Regions from separate parts of the Clostridium sediminicola genome, predicted to be linked through region 4. Evidence: riboswitches for the same ligand, from Rfam matches in the RefSeq annotation. Region 4 holds a riboswitch; each other region holds the start of a gene.
What was found. A riboswitch is a leader RNA that binds a small molecule or an ion and turns the genes downstream of it on or off. The one in region 4 is predicted to bind S-adenosylmethionine.
Positions count from the first base shown of each region.

Region 1: it holds a riboswitch for S-adenosylmethionine, as region 4 does, so the genes downstream of both, metF (methylenetetrahydrofolate reductase [NAD(P)H]) here and ACQ3F0_RS22780 (O-acetylhomoserine aminocarboxypropyltransferase/cysteine synthase family protein) in region 4, are expected to answer to the same signal.
Region 2: it holds a riboswitch for S-adenosylmethionine, as region 4 does, so the genes downstream of both, metK (methionine adenosyltransferase) here and ACQ3F0_RS22780 (O-acetylhomoserine aminocarboxypropyltransferase/cysteine synthase family protein) in region 4, are expected to answer to the same signal.
Region 3: it holds a riboswitch for S-adenosylmethionine, as region 4 does, so the genes downstream of both, ACQ3F0_RS08735 (methionine ABC transporter ATP-binding protein) here and ACQ3F0_RS22780 (O-acetylhomoserine aminocarboxypropyltransferase/cysteine synthase family protein) in region 4, are expected to answer to the same signal.

Region 1 covers NZ_BAABMF010000015.1:59,823-62,026, forward strand. The annotation lists gene ACQ3F0_RS19750 (TolB family protein) at 1-175, shown strand, start outside; gene ACQ3F0_RS19755 (hypothetical protein) at 322-885, shown strand; SAM riboswitch class I at 1,106-1,208, shown strand; gene metF (methylenetetrahydrofolate reductase [NAD(P)H]) at 1,333-2,199, shown strand.
Region 2 covers NZ_BAABMF010000002.1:164,668-166,871, reverse strand. The annotation lists tRNA gene ACQ3F0_RS04525 (tRNA-Thr) at 425-500, shown strand; tRNA gene ACQ3F0_RS04520 (tRNA-Tyr) at 506-589, shown strand; tRNA gene ACQ3F0_RS04515 (tRNA-Val) at 600-675, shown strand; tRNA gene ACQ3F0_RS04510 (tRNA-Tyr) at 719-802, shown strand; SAM riboswitch class I at 917-1,017, shown strand; gene metK (methionine adenosyltransferase) at 1,084-2,204, shown strand, end outside.
Region 3 covers NZ_BAABMF010000003.1:417,627-419,830, forward strand. The annotation lists gene ACQ3F0_RS08735 (methionine ABC transporter ATP-binding protein) at 1-855, opposite strand, end outside; SAM riboswitch class I at 940-1,038, opposite strand; SAM riboswitch class I at 1,104-1,201, opposite strand; gene ACQ3F0_RS08740 (metal ABC transporter solute-binding protein, Zn/Mn family) at 1,266-2,168, opposite strand; gene glgB (1,4-alpha-glucan branching protein GlgB) at 2,165-2,204, opposite strand, start outside.
Region 4 covers NZ_BAABMF010000021.1:76,042-78,245, reverse strand. The annotation lists gene ACQ3F0_RS22780 (O-acetylhomoserine aminocarboxypropyltransferase/cysteine synthase family protein) at 1-1,269, opposite strand, end outside; SAM riboswitch class I at 1,523-1,715, opposite strand; gene ACQ3F0_RS22775 (ferritin family protein) at 1,895-2,204, shown strand, end outside.

The DNA.
Region 1 (2,204 bases), on a different contig from region 4:
TAATGTAGTAGATGTAAAAACAAAGAAAAAATCATTGATTTCTGCTGGAGAATATTATATGCCTGTTGCATGGAGTCCATCTGATAAAAAAATAATGCTTCATAGTAAAAAGTCAAAAAATAATGGAAGATTATTTGATGAAATAGATGTTATGAATGTAATTACTTTAAAATAGCCCATAGGATTTAGATAATATGGTTTAATCTAAAAAATATATAGATTTTATAATTTAAAATTCTTCATAATTCCTTGATATTTTATTAGTAATATTATCTCATAAGATAAATACTTACAAAATAGAAATCAAAGGAGTGTGAAATAATGAATAACTTTAAGAAACTTATAATTCCAGGAACAATTGCATTAAGCGTATTGGGAGCATCAACTGCTTTTGCAGCAGGAGCTACATCTACAAATCTATGGAATGACATTAGTAAAGGAGTTACTATGGAACATAGAGGAAGCCTTAAAGGTGGATTTGAAAACAGAGAAGATAGAGAAGCATTAAGAATTGAAAGACAAGAAACAGAAGGAGAAATAATTAAAAAAGCTGAAGAATTAATTCCTGGTGTTGCTGAAAAAATTGAAACCGTTAGAACAGAAATAAATACAGCACATGATGGTATGAAAGAAAAGATTGATGATATTAAAGAAAAAGTAGAAAGTGGAGAAATCACTAGAGAAGAGTTAAGAGAAAAGCTAGGAAATAAAATGGGTAAATTAGGTCATGGATCTAAAGAAGAAAGAGCTGCAAATCCATGGAGTGAGTTAGAATCAGCTATAGAATCAAAAGATAAAGAGGCTACTCAAACAGCAGTTGAGTCGATCTTAGAACATATGAATGAACATTTGACTTCAATTAACGAAAAACTTGATGCTTTATAATAATAAAACAAATAGTAAAACACCTTATTTTCAAATAATAAAAAATTTGAAGTAAGGTGTTTTATTTAATTTAACAATGTTATTATTTTTGAAAATGTACTTCTATAAGAATCAGTAATATAGAAAATTCGAAAAATATTTCAAAAAATCAAAAGATATTTAAAAAATATTGACATTATGATTTAACAATTATATAATTAAATACATAAAATAAATAAGAATCTTATCAAGAGCGGTGGAGGGACTGGCCCTATGAAACCCAGCAACCAGAAGGAAACTTCGAAGGTGCTAAATCCAGCAGGTTATTACCTGACAGATAAGAATAGAAGCTGTAAATATAGCCTTCTTGCATTATCTGCAAGAAGGCTTTTGCTTTTGAATTAAAAAGGGGGACTAAGATGTTAAAAAAATCATGTTTTGAAATAGTAAATGTTGAAGGAGGTTTATATGCATATAAAGGATTTATATTCTAAGAAAAAACCAGTGATATCATTTGAAATATTTCCACCGAAAAGGGAATGTAATGTTGATACAATATATAATACTGTGGAAGAATTTGCAAATTTAAATCCAGATTATATAAGTGTAACCTATGGGGCCGGTGGAGTAGGAAGTGATAAAACAGTAGAAATTGCATCAATGATAAAAAATAAATATAAAATTGAAGCACTTGCTCATTTAACATGTTTTGGATCAAGTAAAGAAAGAATTGCTTTAAAAATAGAAGAATTAAAAACCAATAACATTGAAAATATTCTTGCTATGAGAGGTGATATTCAAGAAGAAATTATTTTGAAAAGTAATACAAAATATAATTATGCGACAGACTTAATTAAAGATATAAGAAAGTTCGGAGGATTTTCTATAGGTGCGGCGGCATATCCAGAAGGACACATAGAATGTGATGATTTGAGAATTAGTTCAATACATCTTAAACAAAAGGTTGATGCAGGCGCTGATTTTTTAATAACTCAATTATTTTTTGATAATGAACTTTTTTATAAGTTTTTAAATTTAAAAGAAAAGCTTTCCGTAAAAGTACCTATTTCTGCAGGTATAATGCCAATACTTAACAAGAAACAGGTGCAAAAAATGATATTTATGTGTGGCGCATCTTTGCCATCAAAGATTATAAAGATTTTGCATAAATATGAGAGTAATCCTGATAGTTTAAGAAGAGCAGGAATAGAATATGCAGCTGAGCAGGTAATAGATCTTATTGCTAATGGAGTAGATGGAGTGCATATATATACGATGAATCAACCGGAAATAGCAAGAGAAATTCTAAAAAACATACAACCTAAAATTAGATAATACAG
Region 2 (2,204 bases), on a different contig from region 4:
GAAAGCTTTTAATTAAATAAAAGATAAATGATTTCTTTTGCATAGCAAAAGTTCATTAACTCTTAACTAACTTGGTTCGTATTTTATTTCAATTGAGAACTAGAAAAGTATTATTAACATCTTTTAAAAACATCTCCTCGTTATAAGGGGATATGAACTATTATAGTATAGAAATTGTTTTTCATAAAGAATAATTTATTTGTTAAATTTTACGAGTGAGCAATTTATTTCTTTATATAGTGATAATATAAAAATTGTTATAAAAAAGGGAAATGATTATATAAGAAATAGCTAGTATATAGAAGGATTATAAAGAAAGGTTGATTTAATAGTCGATAATGGGCGTATACTGAGGTTGAAATATATCTAATAACTAGTTATACTATATTTCGTCGGCGAATTAAATACCGACACAACTTAATAAGCTGGCATGGCTCAACTGGTAGAGCAACTGACTTGTAATCAGTAGGTTCCGGGTTCAAGTCCTGGTGCCAGCACCAATTGTGGAGGAGTTCCCGAGTGGCCAAAGGGGGCAGACTGTAAATCTGTTGCGTTAGCTTCGATGGTTCGAATCCATCTTCCTCCACCATTTAATGAATGGGCGCATAGCTCAGCTGGGAGAGCACCTGCCTTACAAGCAGGGGGTCACAGGTTCGAGCCCTGTTGTGCCCACCATTCAAAAATACAATTGGGTTAAGTTTAAAAATAAATATTATTTGGAGGAGTTCCCGAGTGGCCAAAGGGGGCAGACTGTAAATCTGTTGCGTTAGCTTCGATGGTTCGAATCCATCTTCCTCCACCAAAAACATCAATTTAAATATTGATGTTTTTTACTTTTATTAAAAAATTATATTGACACTTATTTTTTACTGTGTTACTATAATTACGATTTGATAATAAAATAAAAAACTCTTAATACTTATCAAGAGAGGTGGAGGGAATGGCCCGGTGAAGCCCAGCAACCAGTACTAATTTGTACCAAGGTGCTAAATCCTGCAGGAAACTGCGAGATAAGTGACGATTCAGTTCACAACCTCTTCGATAATTATTGAAGAGGTTTAATTTTTGAGGGGAGCGATGGCTATGAGAAAATTATTTACATCTGAATCTGTTACAGAAGGACATCCAGATAAAATTTGTGACCAAATATCAGATGCTATATTAGATGCGATTATGGAGAAAGATCCGAATGGAAGAGTAGCGTGTGAAACGGCTGTTACAACTGGAATGGTAATGGTAATGGGTGAGATATCTACTAATTGCTATGTTGATATACCAAAAGTAGTGAGAAATACTATAAGAGAAATCGGATATACGAGAGCTAAATATGGATTTGATTGTGATACTTGTGCAGTAATGACTTCTATTGATGAACAATCAGCTGATATAGCAATGGGAGTTGATAATGCCTTAGAATTTAAAGAAGGTGAAAAAGCTAATGTGGAATCGGTAGGAGCTGGAGATCAAGGTATGATGTTTGGTTATGCTAGTAATGAAACTGAAGAATATATGCCTTTACCTATAAGTTTAGCACAAAAATTATCAAGAAGATTAACAGAAGTTAGAAAGAATGGGACTTTATCATATTTAAGACCAGATGGTAAGACGCAAGTGACGGTAGAATATGAAGATGATAAACCGGTTAGAATTGATACTGTTGTAATTTCAACACAACATGACTCAGAGGTTTCTCAAGAAAAAATCAGAGAAGATTTAATAGAGAATGTTGTAAAACAAATTATACCAACTGAATGGTTGGATTCAAAAACAAAATTTTTCATTAACCCAACAGGAAGATTTGTAATTGGAGGGCCTCAGGGTGATTCAGGGTTGACAGGTAGAAAAATTATTGTAGATACTTATGGTGGAATGGGTAGACACGGTGGTGGCGCATTCTCTGGTAAGGATTGTACTAAAGTTGATAGATCAGCAGCTTATGCAGCTAGATGGGTTGCTAAAAACTTAGTTGCTGCTGGAATTGCTGATAAATTAGAAATTGAACTAGCTTATGCAATAGGCGTAGCTCAGCCGGTTTCAGTAACAGTAGATACTTTTGGTACTTCAAAATTAAATGAAGAAGAAATTGTTAAGATTATAAATAAAGTATTTGATTTAAGACCAGGGGCTATTATTGAGGAATTGGAATTAAGAAGACCTATATACAAACAAACAGCTGCATATGGTCATTTTGGTAGAAATGATTT
Region 3 (2,204 bases), on a different contig from region 4:
ATGTTTTTTTACCATATTGGAAATAATCGGTTCTTCGGATCTATTTCCCAAAAAAGATATTTTTAGTACATTTTCATAAATCTCCTTATTTTTGATTAGAATCTCTTTAGGAACATAGAGAATATCATCCTCTAGAAAACTTTTTAAAGTTTCAGTTTTAGGATTTGAAAATACTTCTATAACGCTACCGGCTTCTACTATTTGTCCATTTTCCATTACTGCAACCTTGTTACATATATTTTTAATAACATTCATCTCGTGTGTAATAACAATAATTGTTATACTAAATCTTTTGTTTATACTTTTAAGAAGATTCAATATAGATTGTGTAGTATTGGGGTCAAGTGCCGAAGTAGCCTCATCACACAAAATTATTTTCGGATCATTTGCTAGTGCTCTAGCTATACCAACTCTTTGTTTTTGTCCACCTGATAATTGGGAAGGATATACATCTTTTTTATCAAAAAGATCTACGACTTCCAAAAGTTCTTTTACTTTTTTATCTATCTCTGTTTTTTTTAGCCCAGATATTTTTAAAGGAAAAGCAATGTTTTCATAAACTGTGGAATTCATTAACAGATTAAAATTCTGAAATATCATCCCAATTTTTTTTCTTGTTTCTCTTAACTCCTTTGGATTTAGCTTTGTTATATCTTTTTCATTTATTAATATCTCTCCACTTGTAGGTTTTTCTAGCATATTAATGCATCTAACAAGTGATGATTTTCCCGCACCACTTAGCCCTATAATTCCATATATATCTCCATCTTCAATTTTCAAGCTCACATTTTTTACGGCATCCAATGTACTGGTTTTGGATATATATGTTTTACATAAATTCTTAATTTCTATCAATCCATTCTCCCCCTTGATTATCATGTTACTTTTTACATTAAAACAAAAGACCTCTTTCATACCGAAAGAAGTCAATATATCTTAACATTATCTCTCAGCAAATGCTGTAGGACTTGGCACCATTACAAAAATGCTGGTTGCCGGGCTTCACAGGGCCTATCCCTCCACCTCTCTTGATAATTTTATTATTTAATTTTTGAACAATAAAAAACTTCTTTCATTTCACCGAAAGAAGTTGGATTCAAATCACATTATCTCTCAGCAAATGCTGTAGGACTTGGCACCGTTGCAAAATGCTGGTTGCCGGGCTTCACAGGGCCTATCCCTCCACCTCTCTTGATAATTAATATTCAATTTAAGTACATAGAGTATTATATTAAACATAAAACAAAATGTCAACATTTAATTTATTATTGGAGCACTTCTCTAAATTTATTTTTTATTTCTTCTAAATTTCCCAAATAATTTTTTGCTAAAGGAGCTACTTTAACTGTTACTCCCCCAATTTCTTCAGCAATAGTTTCTGCTTGTTTACTATCAAATTCTTCTTGGTAAAAAACAACTTTTATCTTCTCTTTTTTTGCAAAATCAATAACTTCTTGTATTTTCCTAACAGTAGACTCCTTACCATCATCTTCTATTGCAATCATATTTAACCCGTAATCTTTTGCGAAATATCCAAAAGATGGATGATAAATAATAAATGAGTTGTTCTTTATATTATTTAATGATTCTCGTATTTCTTCGTCTATTTTTTTGATTTTAGCTATATATTCTTCAGAATTTTTAATATAAGAATTTTTATTATTGGAATCTACTTTAATTAACTCATCTCTTATACATTCTATCATAAGTATAACTCTTTTAGGTGATAGCCATATATGAGGGTCTTTAGCACTATGTTCTACACTTTGGAAATATAGATGAGGATAAACCTCCTCAACTTTGTTATCTAGTGAAATTATCAATATGTCTTTATTAAAGTCTCTGATACTAGGCAAAATATTAACTTCTTCAGTTGATACTCCAATAGAAAAATACATTTTAGCTTCACTTAATTTAGCCATTTGTTTAGGTGTTGGCTGGTAATTTGCTGGACTATATCCAGGAGGAATCATAGTGATAATATTTACATTATCACCTGCCACAGCCCTAACAAATGTTTCTTCTGGTACAATAGAAACTGCAACTGTAATTTTTTCTTCATTACTAACTTTTTTATTAGATTTATTTGATGTACTCTCTTTACAACCACTTAAACTAATCACAATAGTAATTATAATTAAGAATATTATATTCTTAACCTGCTTCATATCTTTTCTCCTTCTAATATTAAACTTTTAACTTTT
Region 4 (2,204 bases):
TCTAAGTGCTTGATCGAAATCTTCAATTAAATCATCTATATCTTCAATACCTACAGATACCCTTATTAAATCTGGTAATACACCTGCTGCTATTTGTTGCTCTTCTGTTAATTGTCTATGCGTTGTACTCGCTGGATGAAGTACTGATGTTCTAGCATCTCCTAAATGTATAACAAGTGCTGCTACTTTTAGATTTCGAGTGAATTCCTTAGCAGCCTCTATGCCACCTTTTATACCAAAAGTCATTATTCCACTTGCCCCAAGTGGTAGATACTTCTCCGCTAATTCATTACTTTTATGACTTTTTAGTTTTGGATAACTAGCCCAATTTACTTTTGGATGATTTTCTAAGAAAGAAGCAAGTTTCAAAGCATTTTCACTATGTCTTTCCATTCTAAGATGAAGAGTTTCCAATCCATTATGCATAATAAATGCATTAAACGGACTCAAACAGCATCCTAAATCTCTCAAAAGCTGTACCCTTGCTTTTGTAATAAATGCAGCTGCCCCAAATGTCTCTGCATATTTCACCCCATGATAACTAGGGTCTGGCTGAGTTAATTCTGGATATTTCCCATTATCCCAGTCAAAGTTTCCACCATCAACAATAATTCCACCTAAACTTGTAGCATGCCCATCAATATATTTTGTTGCTGAATGCACAACTATATTTGCCCCATGTTTCAATGGATTACATAAATAAGGAGTGGCTAATGTGTTATCAACTATAAATGGTACCTTCATTGTTTCTGCTACCTTAGCAAATTTATCAAAATCTAAAACATTAAGTCCAGGATTTCCTATTGTTTCTCCAAATATGGCTCTTGTATTATCTTTAACTTTGCTAGCTATTTCATCATAGCTAGCATCTGGATTGACAAATGTAACTTCTATTCCTAATTTCTTAAGGGTAGATGCTAATAAATTCGTAGTTCCACCATAAATTGTCGATGCAGCAACAATATGTTGTCCTGCTTGACATATATTAAGGAAAGTAACTAATGATGCAGATTGCCCCGATGATACTGCAAGTGCTCCTACTCCACCTTCTAGTAAATTAACTTTCTCCTCTAATGCCCCCACAGTAGGATTACTGATTCTTGAATACATATGTCCCTCTCTTTTTAAGTCAAATAAATCAGCTACCTCATCAGGATCAGAATATTTATAAGTTGTACTTTGATAAATTGGTAAAACTCTTGGCTCACCAGATTTCGGATCATAATTCCCTTGTATACAAATAGTCCCTTTTCTAAATTCCTTTTGCATAATAAAGCCCCCTTTTTTATTAGTTAACAGTTTACAGTACTCAGTTATGCACACCTTTCACTTACGTGAAAGCTTTTAATTTAATAAACTCTCATTAACTGCTAACTGTGCATTGTGCACTAAATATATCTATATCTATATCTACATAGTAGTATATCTTTATTTATACACACCATACACTTTATAATAAAAAAACCACTTCTCTGATAAGAAGTGGTAGATTATACAGTATTATTGTATCTCTCTTTACCTCTTCTCATCTCTCAGGATTATTCCTGTAAGAATTAGCACAATTCCAATTTTATATCTTTCAATTCAACTATTGATTTATACCCAGTCAGAACTCGTTAGTGCATAAATCAAGTCCCTCAATAGAATCTCTTAATATAACAATTGGCTGTTGCCGGGTTTCATTGGGCTCATCCCTCCACCACTCTTGATAAGAATATAGTTTTTTATTTAAAAACTATTTTACATCTATTTTTCAAAAATTTCAAGTTTTTTTTTGCAAAATTGCAAAAATTATTTTTACTCATCAAAATATTTATTTTTATAGTATCATCCTAGCTGTTTAGGAAAAAATAATATTACATTCTTTAAAATTTACTTCAAAGAGGGGCTTTATGTGAAAAATGATGAATTAAAGGTTATAAAAAAAGCAATTATCCATGAAATTGAAGGTTATGAATTTTATAAATTAGCTTCTGAAAAAGCTGACAGTTTAGATACAAAAAATGCATTTATAGAGTTAGCAGACGAAGAATTGACTCATATTGAATGGTTGAAGAAACTTTTTAATAATATTGATTCAGATAAAAGCCATAAATTTGATTTAGCTTTTATAGAAAGCCCAGAATCCGCTAATGTCTATGATTGGTCAAACCTTGATAGAAGAGATGCAGCCCTTGCTGTTTCAGTATTTGGGATTGCTATTC